One region of the Peribacillus sp. NPDC076916 genome, then DNA from elsewhere that is predicted to be linked to it. Evidence: riboswitches for the same ligand, from Rfam matches in the RefSeq annotation. Region 1 holds a riboswitch; each other region holds the start of a gene.
What was found. A riboswitch is a leader RNA that binds a small molecule or an ion and turns the genes downstream of it on or off. The one in region 1 is predicted to bind S-adenosylmethionine.

Region 1 (3,381 bases):
GATTTTCTCCTCATTTGCAGTGATGCCCACCGCACAATTATCGTTGAATGAATGAATGCCTTCCGTCAATAATTTTACCGTTTGCAGGAAGTTATAGATGATGACAGGCTTGAATACATTCAATTCAAAATTACCTTGGCTTGCTGCAAAGCCAATTGTAGCATCGTTACCCACGATTTGAGTTGCAATCATGGTAAGCGCTTCACTTTGTGTTGGATTGACTTTACCTGGCATGATGGAGCTGCCTGGCTCGTTTTCCGGAATGGCTATTTCGCCGATTCCGCTTCTTGGCCCACTTGCCAGCCATCTGACATCGTTCGCAATTTTCATTAAATCCGCTGCCAATGCTTTTAAAGCACCGTGTGCGTAGACGATTTCGTTATGGCTTGTCAATGCATGGAACTTATTATCAGATGTGACAAAAGGATATCCAGTATCAGCTGCAATTTGTTTGGCGGAAAGTCCCGGGAATTCTTCTTTTGTATTGATTCCGGTTCCTACAGCCGTTCCTCCTAGTGCAAGGTTCAATAATTTTTGGCTGCTTTCCTCAATCATCGCTAGATCTTTGTCGAGCATCGCTTTCCAACCGGAAATCTCTTGTCCCAATGTTAATGGTGTAGCATCTTGAAGATGTGTCCGGCCAATTTTCACGACATCCCAAAATTCTTTTTCTTTTGTATCGAATGTATCACGAAGAGCTTTAATGGCAGGAACCAATTTTTCAGCGACTTCCATAAAGGCAGCAATATGCATGGCTGTCGGGAAAGTATCATTGGAGCTCTGTGCCTTGTTAACATCATCATTCGGATGAAGGGTTTCCGATTCACCATTTTCTTTTAACCATTCATTTCCTTTGTTAGCGACCACTTCATTCACGTTCATATTACTTTGCGTACCACTTCCCGTTTGCCAAACTACAAGCGGGAAATGCTCATCTAGCGTTCCTTCAAGGATTTCGCCGCAAATCTTGACGATGGCATTCTTTTTAACTTCCGAAAGATCACCAAGATCATAGTTCACCTTTGCCGCAGCTTGTTTAACGTATGCAAATGCACGAACTAATTCAATCGGCATTTTTTCGTTACCGATTTTGAAATTGTTACGGCTTCTCTCGGTTTGTGCTCCCCAATATTTATCAGCAGGAACTTTCACTTCACCCATCGTATCTCGTTCGATTCTGTATTCCATGTGTTCTCCTCCTATGTTTGCACTATTCATTGAGACTTTTTGCATATGAAATGAATAATGTCGAATTATTCTTTCTCTCCATACATTGTACAAACTTTATTATTTTAAAGCAAAAATATCCGCTGACCTTTCACTTTTTCCGAAAATCCCATGCCCCTTCGTGTTTATATGAAGATTCGGATATTTTTTTTATAGATACATAAAGTGTTGAGGCACTAGGCACCAATTAACCTGGTCATGAACATCCAAGCATTATCCATCCCAAAATGTCCTTGACAGTATTTTGTATATATAGTAAATTCAAAAGAAATTGAATAATCTAAACTCTTATCGAGAGAGGTAGAGGGAATGGCCCGATGACACCTCAGCAACCTTCATTTGTTTCAAACCAATGAAAAGGTGCTAATTCCACAAGTTTGTGAACTTGGAAGATAAGAAGAATGACTCGTCCTTACTTAATCAAAGTCTTCTTCTTAAAGAAGACTTTTTTTTATTTTATATAACTCAAAGGAGCAGTGAAAACCATGTACAAAACTGAAACATATCTTGCTCAATTAGGAAACCGCAGCGAAACGGCGACAGGAACAGTCAATCCGCCAGTATACTTTTCAACAGCTTTTCGCCATGAAGGAATTGGCCAATCGACGGGATTCGACTACACAAGGACAGGTAATCCTACACGCCAATTATTGGAGCGTTCCATCGCCGATCTGGAAAAAGGCGACCAAGGTTATGCCTGCAGTTCAGGAATGGCCGCCATTTCCACTATCCTTGCCCTTTTTAAATCAGGTGATGCCTGGATTGTCAGCGAAGATCTTTATGGTGGTACATATCGTCTGTTAGAACAAGGTTTTAAAAAATGGGGATTGCAGTGTGACTATGTAAACACTTGTTGTTTGGAGGATATAGAAAAAGCCATCACTCCTCACACGAAAGCCATCTTCATCGAAACTCCCACTAACCCTCTTATGCAGCAAACGGACATTAGCGCTGTTGCCGCATTGGCCAAACAATATAATTTATTATTAATCGTTGATAATACTTTTTACACGCCTCTTATCCAACAACCCATCCTGCTTGGAGCGGATATCGTGATTCACAGTGCAACCAAGTATCTCGGTGGTCATAATGATGTGCTCGCCGGACTGATCGTTGCTAGCGGCGCTGAATTATGTGATGCATTAGCCTTCCATCATAATGGTACCGGAGCTGTCTTGAGCCCCTTTGATTCTTGGCTGTTGATGCGTGGAATGAAAACCTTGGCATTGCGGATGGAGCGTCATGAAAAGAATGCCAAAATACTTGTAGATTACTTGTCGGAACATGATTGTGTCACGGACGTATTGTATCCCGGCAAAGGCGGCATGATTTCATTCCGTATCATTGATGAATCGGCGGTCAACCCCTTTTTACAATCGCTCTCATTAATTTCCTTTGCAGAAAGCCTTGGAGGGGTTGAAAGCTTTATCACCTATCCTGCCACACAAACGCATGCCGATATACCGCTTGAAGTCAGAACGGCAAATGGAGTTTGTAATCGCCTGCTCCGCTTCTCCGTTGGCATCGAGGATAGCGATGATTTGATTCAGGACTTGCAGCAAGCATTCGCACATGTAAAAAGGGAGGCGCTACGATGACAGGTCATGATTTTAGCTTTGAAACGAAATTACTTCATAATCAGCATAAATTCGATCCGGCAACGGGCGGTGTGAGCGTCCCCATTCAGCATGCATCGACTTTCCATCAATCCGATATCGATCAATTTGGCAAATATGATTACAGCAGAAGCGGGAACCCGACTCGCGAAGCACTTGAAGACATCATTGCCGAACTTGAGGAAGGCACTCACGGCTTTGCTTTTTCATCAGGTATGGCTGCCATTTCAACAGCCTTCCTGCTATTGTCTGCCGGGGATCATATCGTCATTTCCGAAGATGTGTACGGCGGAACGTTCAGGATGGTCACAAGCGTATTGACCCGTTTCAATATTGAGCATACCTTCGTTGACATGACGGATCTTGAAAGTGTCAAAGCCGCCGTTCAGCCAAATACCAGGGCCATATATATCGAAACGCCTTCAAATCCGTTACTTAAAGTGACCGATATTCAAGCCGTATGTGATATCGCAAAAAAAGCTGGTGCCTTAAGTTTTGTTGATAACACATTCTTGACCCCGGCTTTGCAAAAACCGTT
Region 2 (3,381 bases), on a different contig from region 1:
GGATTAAGCAGAAGGTGAACAATAGCACTTGTGGTAAGCGATATATCACTACTGTGAAAATTTACTAGTTATAACGAATGTGGGCAGGGTATCAGAGTAGCATCTGATAAGAAATTGCTCAGGTAAGGAGGGTTGCATAAACATGTTTGGTCTCTCTGATATCATTAAATTTCTATTTTCCTTTTTTTTGATCATGCCGATCGTTACGCTGATACATTTGAGCGGGCATATTTTTTTTGTCACGATCTTTGGGGGATCAGAAAAGAAAATCTTGATCGGTTGTGGCAATAAACTGTTTGCCTTTCGGAACATGGAGGTGAGGAAATATTATTTTTGGAATGGGACTTGCGAGTTCAAGGGATTGAAACATGATAATCGATTGACGAATACGCTGATCTATTTAGGAGGGGCTATCTTTAATTTAGTCAGCATGCTGATCATCTATAGCTTAGTGTATCAGGATATCCTGGACAGCTCGGTGATCTGGTATCAATTCATCTATTTTTCTTTCTATGTTATGTTCTTCTCGTTGTTTCCGATGTATTTCTCGGACGGGTCGCCTAGTGATGGGAAGGCCGCGGAATTGGCCTTGAGGAACAAGCTGGAAGATAGGGTGACGGATGATATATTTGTGAAGAAAATGGATGATGATGAAAGCTGCAAGTAAAAAAGGGACGTGCTGGTGGCCGTTCTTTTTTGTTTGTTCTCGGATTTAGGGATGAATGTCTTTTACGCTTTTATTATAAACCTAATCGGCACGCTTATATTGATGCCGATTAGGTTGTTCGAACGGATTAAAGTCTCCGCAAAAAAATCATTTCCAAACTTCTTTTGCTACATCAACGACGAATTTCAGCTTTTCCCATTGTTGTTCTTCGGTCAGCTTGTTGCCGTGATGGGTGGAGGCGAACCCGCATTGCGGACTTAAGCATAATTGTTCGAGAGGAACGAAGTGCGAGGCTTCTTCAATGCGTGCCTTAACAGCTTCCTTGTCTTCGATTTCTCCATTTTTTGAAGTAACGACACCCAGTACGACCCGTGCACCGCCATTTTGAATGTATTCTAATGGCTTGAAATCCCCTGAGCGTTGATCATCATATTCCAAGAAAAACCCATCCACTGTTTCTTTTGCCAATAAAGTTGGGGCGATACGGGCATAGCTTCCTTCAAACGCCCAAGTCGACTGGTAGTTCCCACGACATAGGTGTGTAGTGACGACAAGGTCTTCTGGTTTGCCTTCCAATGCGCCATTAATTACGCGAAGTGCAAGATCGATTAACTGTTCCCTCGTATATTTTCCATCTTTGAACTGGAAATCCGGAGCTGAAAGTCTGGCAATATATACATCATCCAATTGAAGATAACGCACACCTGCATCATAAAAGGCTTTCAAAGCATGCTGATATGCTTTAATGATATCATTTGCATAGTCTTCAATATCAGGGTAGATGTCTTCATTATGAATGCCTACAGCAAATAATTGATTCGGACTGGGAATGGTTTGCTTGGCAATGGCGCGTCCGTTCACGATTTTGTTCAATTCAATGAAGTCACCAATGAAAGGATGTTCAGGGTTGAATGAAACCTTCCCGGTATTGCGAACGTTATATCTCTCTGTTTCCACACCATCGAACGTGAGCCCTTTTTCAGTCACATATCCCTCGATTCCATTTAAATGTTCGAGGAAGTCAAAGTGCCACCATGTTCGTCTGAACTCACCGTCCGTCACGGCCTCCAATCCAACTTCAATTTGTTTTTCGACAATCCGATTGATTTCTTCGGTTTCAACTTCACCAAGCCGCTCTGCTGAAATGGTACCTTCCTTAAATTGCTTTCTGGCAATATGTAAACGTTCTGGTCTTAATAAACTTCCGACGTGATCGGCCCTGAATGGTGCTTTCGTTAATGTGATGGACATGTTGCATTCCTTCTTTCCTTTTAAAAATAAAACACCTCTTCTTAAAAATAAGAAGAGGTGTTGGCAACCAAGCTATATACTCTTCTTATCTTCAAGTTTTTACACTTCTGGAATTAGCACAGTACATGATCAGTCTGTTGCTGAGGTATCAAAGGGCCAGTCCCTCCACCTCTCTGGATAAGAGTTGTCTATTAAATTAATTATGACTATACAGGTAGTTTTTATAAAGGTCAAGGGTTGAAGGTGCAAGATTTTGAATATACCGATTATTGTTCTGTGTTACTACATCAGGGAACCCGGCATATGCTATAACCGAAGATTCATATGAGCGGCAGGAGGGGAATGCAAGGATGAATACATTCAGTCCATTCAAAAATGGCATAACGATAACTTTAACTGAAGCCATGATAGAGAAAATCATAAGAAGTAAATCATATGGTCAGGATATTAAAATCGAAATTACGCCAAAACATATCGTGCTTTCCGGAACGACGGAAGTGAAAAAAATGATGTTTAAGAAAAACGTAGCTTTCCGGATTACATTAAAACCGGTATCTGTGGAAAAAAGAACGATTTTATTTGAATTAGTGGAAATGGAACCAATTGACAGGAAATTCATCAACCAAAGGATATTTAACAGACCGCCATTTTTTGAATTTGAAAAAAGAACGATCAAAATGAATGTTAACGCCTGGAAAATCGTGAGGAAAATTCCCGTTGGCACAATTAAATCGTTTGAACTCGTCGAAGGTGCATTGAAAATAAAACTTACTTTATGATCGAGTTTACATACATCCTTAGCCGAAAACTATAAAGGGAGTGCCAGGTATGATAGTGTTATGGTGATATGGGTCATGAAAAAAATGTGTTTGATAAATCAAGCTCTTTAAAATATACTAAATGACTTGAAGTTTTGAGTTTTTCTGGGAATGAGGAGGATAATGATGGATCAGAAGATTTTGCCTGCTTCAGCAAGCATGAAGGATTTCGAAAGATTTTTAGAAAGTTCCTATGAAATAGGTGTGTTTCTTGATTTGCATATATCACAATTGAAAAACGTAAGTATGATGGCAAAGCAGCATAATAAGAAAATGATATACCATGTCGATTTGATCCATGGCATAAGAAGTGATGAGTACGCGACAGAATTCATTTGTCAGGAATATAATCCATATGGGCTGATTTCGACTAAATCAAACGTTATATTGAAGGCGAAGCAAAAGGGGGTCATTGCCATCCAACGAATCTTTTTAATAGATTCACATGCACTTGAGAAAAGTTATAAGCTGGTGCAGAAAACCAAGCCGGATTATATCGAAGTATTGCCGGGCGCCATGCCATGGATGATAAAAGAAGTGAAGGAACGGTTGCAGACACCGATTTTTGCAGGCGGCCTCATACGTACTTCGGATGAAGTCCTGAACGCCCTTGATGCTGGAGCGTCATCAATTACCACTTCCAAA
Region 3 (3,381 bases), on a different contig from region 1:
TATGAAGTAAAGTCTCGGCCGATGGTCTTAGGTTCGTTTCTTCAACTGGTTTTCCTTTTAAATCCACCAGTAAAAAGTCCGAATCCGTTTGCTTCCTTTTATCCTTACCGCTTGCCGTAATATAAAAGAAAGCGCTTTTGGGCTCGCGGATGGACAGGTTCCCGCTCGTTCCCATAAACCAATCCCTTTTGGCCAGTTCAGCTTTAATATCTGCCAACTCCCGCCATTCTTTAGAATGATTGTTCACGCTTTAACCGCCTCCTGCCGCTTTAAAATGTCAATTACATCAAAAAATGTTTCAAACCCTTGATGTGGAATTCCTTCCCTTTCGCATTTTTCAAGCAGTATGTCACGGGCTATGACAAAATCGGCCTGTTTGGCCGCTTCAAAATCCGTTACTGAGTCTCCAATAACGAATTTAAAATCTTCCGCCCCCGCTATTTCCCGCATAATGGATGGCTTGCAGCAACCGCAATCATTATTACATTGATCATCACAATCATGCGGCCACTCAATATAAATCTTTTCCTTATCAAAAAATGCTTGGTTGCAATAAACGGACTCTGTTGGCAAGATATCATTTAAAAGCGGTGCAATGAAAAAATCCATGCCCCCGCTTACTATATATAAAGGGATGTTGGCTTGTTTCGTATACTCAACGAATTCATAAAACCCTGGACGAATGCCGGCCGTCTTTCTTACATATTGGATGATGTCATCCTTCATGCCACTATCAAGCAGTGAAAACATCTCCCCAACTCCTGAAGATATACTGATTTTTTGCTGGAGGATACCGTCTTTCAACGTTTCCCATTCCGGAGGAGCAAATTTTTTCATGATGGAAATGATATTATCCGTGTTGGTGATCGTTCCGTCAAAGTCACAAAAGATGATCGGTTTCATTATTCTTATAGGCCTCCCCATAACACAAGAGCTTTTTTTAGTGTTTCTTCCTCAGCAGCCGCTTCAGATAGGTCCTTTCCTGCTAGTACGGCTTCCACAGCAGAACGGAAAGCCTTGGCCCCGCCTTCTGCTCCGTCAGGGTGCCCGTGAACTCCCCCTCCTGCATTAATCACGCTATCGAGGCCAAAATCCTTGATCAGGTCCGGAACCATGCCCGGATGAATGCCTGCAGAAGGAACAGGGAAGGCTTTTTTCCATGAAAGTTCATCTTTTGTCAGAGCTTCAGCAATCGCCAAGGTCTCCTTTTTTTCAAGTGCGACATTTCCATAAGGGGATGGGAACAAGGATAAATCCGCACCTGATAACCTTACTAATTTACCAAGTAATAATGGATAGCCGATCCCATAAAATGATGAAGCTGCCAATGCCCCGCTAAAGGCGGGGTGCGCCATGATCGGCAACTTGATACGATCATGTTCACTCAAGGCCTGCAATACATCCAAACCATATGTATGAACGTTGAACAATAAGGCATCTGCCCCTGCTTCAGCCGCCTGCTCTGCCTTATCCAGTAATTCAAATGTTTTCCCTGATAGATTGACAGCATATAAAGTACGGTGGCCAGTGGTTTCATGGACTTCATTCAATATTCTTTTTCCCGTTTTTATTCTATCGAAAAATGGAGTCAGTTCCTGGTCGAAGAGGATCTCATCATCTTTAACTAGGTCGACGCCCCCTAATGCTTGTTGTCTCAGTTGCTCGTTATGGAATGTCAGGTCTCTTCCTAATACACCTTTAAAGATGCTCATTACCAGGGGCCGGTTAAATACGCCAATCTTCTCCCTTATGCCTCCAATGCCAAATTGCGGTCCGGGAAAAGCTTTTTGAATATCACCGACAAAATCCAGATCGATGAGTTTTATTTCTCCGTCCAATGAAAGTTTGCCGAAGACAGTCGTGAGGATTGCAGGTAAATCAATGGAAAAATTCCCTGCCGGATAGGCAATTTTAATAAGCGAACGGTATACTTTACGATTAAAGTAGCTGTTTGCCCTCTCTTCTTCAGAAAGTGGTGTCACCGATACAACGCGCCCCTTATGTTTTTCCAGTTGTTTCTGGACTAAATGTGGCAGGTCCGTCCATGTCCCGACAGTCAAACCTAGGGCAATGCTCTCTGCTTTTTTCTCATGATTTCCAGTGAAGTCATGAATTAAATAAGTAGCGACTATCTCGCTCATCTGATCACTCCTATAACACGTTAGTAAACTCTCGATGTCATTAACCTGAAATGGTCTCAAAATGGCAAAAGCCCCTTCATAAAGAAGAGGCTTTAAAAAGCCATCTTCTTATCTCCCAGCCATTGGCTGCAAGAATTAGCACCGTGCCTTGTGGATTTCAGAAATCCGGCGAAGAATTCCGCCCCATTTTACAATGGAATTACGGTCGGTTGCTGGGCTTCATAGGGCTAGTCCCTCCACCTGCTCAAAATAAGAAAACGCTGATATATAAATTGCATTCAAGTATCGAAAGATTAAGAATTTATTTTGTATTCTGACAGGTAATCCCTACTTTGTCAATAAGTTTTAACTATTTTAACGGTGAATAAATCGGATATCTCAATCGATCGTTAAAATAAGTTTAATTTACGTATTCGTTCCACAGCCTCTTCAAGTCGTTCTTCCGAGGTCAGCAGCCCTACCCTGACGTAACCTTCGCCAATTTCACCGAATCCATTCCCTGCGGCAACAGCTACGTGGGCATGCGTTAATAAATAGTCTGCAAAACTCTCTGACGTAAAACCATTAGGTACCTTGAGCCAGGCAAAAAACGATGCCGCAGGCGCTTTGACATCCCAGCCGATTGCCCTCAATCCCTCAATGAAAACATCCCTTCGTCTTTCGTACATCTGCACTAACTTCTCTACACAGCTCTGCGAATCAAGCAAAGCACTTGCCGCAGCTTCTTGTATCGCCGGGAAAAGACTCACATAAAGATGGTCTTGTAATAGTTCAAGAGCTTCTATTACACTCTTATTCCCCACTGCGAAGCCGACTCTCCATCCTGCCATATTGTATGTTTTCGATAGTGTGTATATTTCTATTCCAACATCCTTCGCTCCCTCCGATTGGAGAAAGCTTATCGGTTTTTTTCCTTCGAATCCGATCGCGCCATAAGCGAAATCGTGGACCACACAAATGGAATGCTCTTTTGCGAGGGTGACGGTTTCATCAAAGAAACTATCAGTTGCAGAAGCACCTGTGGGATTATTCGGATAGTTCAAGAACATCATTTTGGCTTTATCAAGTACTTCTTTATGTATGTCATCATATTTCGGAAGAAAATCATTTTCTTCTGTCAGAGGCATGAGTTCGGTCTTTGCCCGGGCTAAAACAACTCCGGAAAGATAATCGGGATAGCCGGGATCTGGAACAAGGATCGTATCACCTGGATTCAATAAACACTGCGGCAGTTCGACAA
Region 4 (3,381 bases), on a different contig from region 1:
ATTTGATGGAAAGGTCGAATGTGCTTGATGGTGCGGCCACATAAAAGGGGATGCCAAAGTGCTTGGCTAATATGGCCAATCCCAATGTCCCGATTTTATTGGCTGTATCTCCATTAGCCGCAATCCTGTCGGCCCCGACGATAATTCCATTTATTCGTTTCTGGTGAATTGTATGTGCAGCCATATTATCTGAAATTAAGGTGACATCAACCCCCGCTTGCATCAATTCCCAAGCCGTCAAACGCGCACCTTGCAGGACAGGCCTGGTTTCACATGCATATACTTTTAACGGAAAGTCCCTTTCTTTAGCCAGGTGGAAAGGAGCCAAGGCTGTGCCATACCGAGCTGTGGCAATTCCCCCAGCATTGCAATGGGTTAGTATGGAATCTCCTCTAGTGAATAAGGTTAAACCATGTTCCCCGATTTTCCTGCACATTTCTTCATCTTCAGCAAAGATGGCTTTAGCCTCCGATACAAGTGCTTCCTTTGCAGCTGAAATGCTTTGCGCAGCATGCAAGGTGTTCTCCATCCTCCTTAACGCCCAAAAAAGGTTTACTGCAGTTGGCCTTGAAGAGGCGAGTTTTTCAATATGCCTCGTTACATTTCTCTTGAAATCCCCTAATTCAGCGGTTGTTTCCTGTTTGGCACCAAGTGCAACACCAAATGCTGCCGTCAGTCCAATTGCTGGCGCACCGCGAACTTTTAATGTCAAAATGCTGTCATATACATCATTAACTGAATGAAGTTCAATAAATTCAGTTATGGAAGGTAGGGCTTGTTGATTTAATAATGTAATATGGGTATCATCCCAGTGTACCGAATAGGGTAAGGGTGCTAGTGTAGTCATTTGCAGGGCTCCTTTTAAATGGTTGAATAAGATGGAAGTGTACGTTGCTTCAACGCTTCAATGACAGTTGGAACATCTAATTCATCCCGTTTTTTAATTAAAAATGCACCAATTTCCAACGTTGCCGTTTTGGCAGCAATCCTTATCTCTTTATTTTCAATGACGTTTAAATCGGCAACATGGGAAAGGCCGATGGTTCGCCGAATCAGTTCACAGCCGGCAAAACCGAAGGCATCTTTTTTGAATTTTGTCAGTAAGTAAGGCAGATAACCTTTCACACGGCGGAATGGGCTTTTATTTTGACCTTCCCATAAGTCGGTATATGTTTCTTCAAAGGCATTCCAAAATTCATGAAGGTGTGTGAAGATCTCTTCCTTTCCAGCGCCATTGCGTGTGACTGCCTGGAAGAGAAGGTTGGCGGTGTATTGACCAAGGTCAAAACCAACAGGTCCATAAAAAGCGAATTCCGGATCAATAACCTTTGTTTCAGTTTCACTTGCAAATATACTTCCAGTATGTAAATCTCCATGAAGTAAGGCTTCCTGCTCGGTTTCAAAGCTTTGTTTCAGCTTAGCGACCTCAAGTATCACTTCTTGATCATTCCAGATATTTTTGGCGGCATCAGTCAATTCCACCTCGAAGTCTCCTGGGAGTTCCTCAAAAAATGGATCCGTAAAAATAAAGACCTCAGTGATTTTGCAGAGTTCTGGATTCGTGAAATGTCGGGCCACTTCCTTTTTCGCAGATGGTTCTAGATGATAATCGGATGTATAAAATGCCGCCTTCGCAACAAACTCACCAATATGCTGTGAAAGCAATGGATATGAATCGCCATCGATCAACCCTGTTCTAACGATTTTCAAGTGAGATAAATCCTCCATGACCGTGATGGCAAGCTGTTCATCCGAATAATAGACTTGCGGTACGAATTCAGGGCAATAACTTCTGAAATGAATCAGTGCATTCGCTTCAATGGCAGCCCTTTTCAATGTCAGCGGCCAGCTTTCACCAAGTACCTTGGCATAAGGGACCGCTTGTTTGATGATTATTCCTTTATTTGTGTGTGTGTCTGTAACATGAAAAACATAATTTAAGTTTCCATCGCCGATTTCTTTACACTTTAAACTTGCATCCGCATTGACCAACCCAAGTTTTTTTGCAAGGCTTATAGCTGTTTCGTTTGTCAATCTCTTAAAATTTGAATGGTTTTGAGTCATTCTTTTTCCCTCCAGATTCAAAATAAGAATAAAAAAGCCTCTTTCATATAGAAAGAGGCAGAAGTTTTGGCTTCGGACCTCTTATCTTCCAGAAAATGAATTCTGGTGGAATTAGCACCGTGCTCTGTGGATTTTATAATCCGGCGGTGAATCCGCCCCATTTCACAATGGTATTACAGTCGGTTGCTGGGCTTCATAGGGCCTTTATCCCTCAGCCTGCTCTTGATAAGAGTGAATGTTTTCTGAAATTTTAATCTTCGGGAAAATAATAACAACCTTTTGAATAGTTTGTCAATGGGTAAATTAATAAAAATCAGGGCGGCGATCTTCGAATACAGGTATTTTGTTTCGGGCATCCGTAACTTTATTGAAATCCAAGGTGCCTGTCAAGAGTTCGTTTCCTTCTCCGGCTTCACTAATGAGATTCCCCCATGGATCAATAATCAAGGAATGACCAGCAAATGTATTATTGACATCCGAACCTGAACGATTAACGGCTACAACATAGGCTTGGTTCTCGATGGCACGGCTAATCAATAAGGCTCTCCAGTGATCGAGTCTCGGCTTTGGCCATTCCGCCGTTACGAATAGAACTTCGGCACCTTGAACGGTATGGGCACGCTGCCATTCAGGGAAACGGATGTCATAACAAATGAATCCAGCACATATTTTTTCATCAAGAGTAAATAAACCATCTTTTTCTCCTGGCTGCAGGAAATGATGTTCATCCATTAACTGAAATAAGTGAAGCTTATCATATTCTTTAATGAGATTCCCATGTTTATCAATGATGATCATCGTGTTATAGATTCCCTTGCTTGTCTTTTTCGCGATGGAACCGCCTATGATGTGAATTTGGTGTTTTTGTGCCTGTGTTTTTAAAAATTCAATCGTTTTTTCTGCCTCGTGATCAGCAATCTCATTTAACCTGGTCAAGTCGTATCCTGTTGTCCAAAGCTCCGGTAAAATGACGATATCGGGTTCTGACCGTGCTGCTTTTTCCAACCATTGTTCTGCAACCTGAAAATTGATATCCGGTTGACCAAAAGCTATATCCATTTGAATACAAGCTATTTTCCATTTCATCGATTAAAACCTCCACATGTAAAAAATGCTTTACAAGACTATGATAAACATATATCATTTGTGACTAGAATTTCAAGAAATTTCAGAGAAGGTGTATAAATGGTGCAATTCGAAAAATCCGGCCAGCTTCAGGACCTGCCCAAGCAGTTTTTTGCTTCACTAGTCGCAAAAGTCAATGCAATCACGGAGCAAGGATATGATGTCATTAATTTAGGCCAGGGAAACCCTGAT

Region 2: another riboswitch for S-adenosylmethionine. It lies ahead of ACQKFG_RS13740 (5-methyltetrahydropteroyltriglutamate--homocysteine S-methyltransferase); the one in region 1 lies ahead of ACQKFG_RS03195 (methionine biosynthesis PLP-dependent protein).
Region 3: another riboswitch for S-adenosylmethionine. It lies ahead of mtnW (2,3-diketo-5-methylthiopentyl-1-phosphate enolase); the one in region 1 lies ahead of ACQKFG_RS03195 (methionine biosynthesis PLP-dependent protein).
Region 4: another riboswitch for S-adenosylmethionine. It lies ahead of mtnK (S-methyl-5-thioribose kinase); the one in region 1 lies ahead of ACQKFG_RS03195 (methionine biosynthesis PLP-dependent protein).

Annotation. Positions count from the first base shown of each region.
Region 1 is NZ_JBNNIU010000001.1:630,857-634,237, forward strand. It holds gene fumC (class II fumarate hydratase) at 1-1,188, opposite strand, end outside; SAM riboswitch class I at 1,513-1,626, shown strand; gene ACQKFG_RS03195 (methionine biosynthesis PLP-dependent protein) at 1,713-2,825, shown strand; gene metC (cystathionine beta-lyase) at 2,822-3,381, shown strand, end outside.
Region 2 is NZ_JBNNIU010000004.1:21,432-24,812, reverse strand. It holds gene ACQKFG_RS13745 (hypothetical protein) at 143-667, shown strand; gene ACQKFG_RS13740 (5-methyltetrahydropteroyltriglutamate--homocysteine S-methyltransferase) at 815-1,918, opposite strand; SAM riboswitch class I at 2,001-2,102, opposite strand; gene ACQKFG_RS13735 (hypothetical protein) at 2,269-2,697, shown strand; gene ACQKFG_RS13730 (glycerol-3-phosphate responsive antiterminator) at 2,863-3,381, shown strand, end outside.
Region 3 is NZ_JBNNIU010000002.1:582,884-586,264, reverse strand. It holds gene ACQKFG_RS07835 (methylthioribulose 1-phosphate dehydratase) at 1-247, opposite strand, end outside; gene ACQKFG_RS07830 (2-hydroxy-3-keto-5-methylthiopentenyl-1-phosphate phosphatase) at 244-903, opposite strand; gene mtnW (2,3-diketo-5-methylthiopentyl-1-phosphate enolase) at 909-2,141, opposite strand; SAM riboswitch class I at 2,247-2,397, opposite strand; gene ACQKFG_RS07820 (pyridoxal phosphate-dependent aminotransferase) at 2,531-3,381, opposite strand, start outside.
Region 4 is NZ_JBNNIU010000002.1:579,313-582,693, forward strand. It holds gene mtnA (S-methyl-5-thioribose-1-phosphate isomerase) at 1-847, opposite strand, end outside; gene mtnK (S-methyl-5-thioribose kinase) at 862-2,064, opposite strand; SAM riboswitch class I at 2,143-2,296, opposite strand; gene ACQKFG_RS07815 (carbon-nitrogen family hydrolase) at 2,368-3,150, opposite strand; gene ACQKFG_RS07820 (pyridoxal phosphate-dependent aminotransferase) at 3,250-3,381, shown strand, end outside.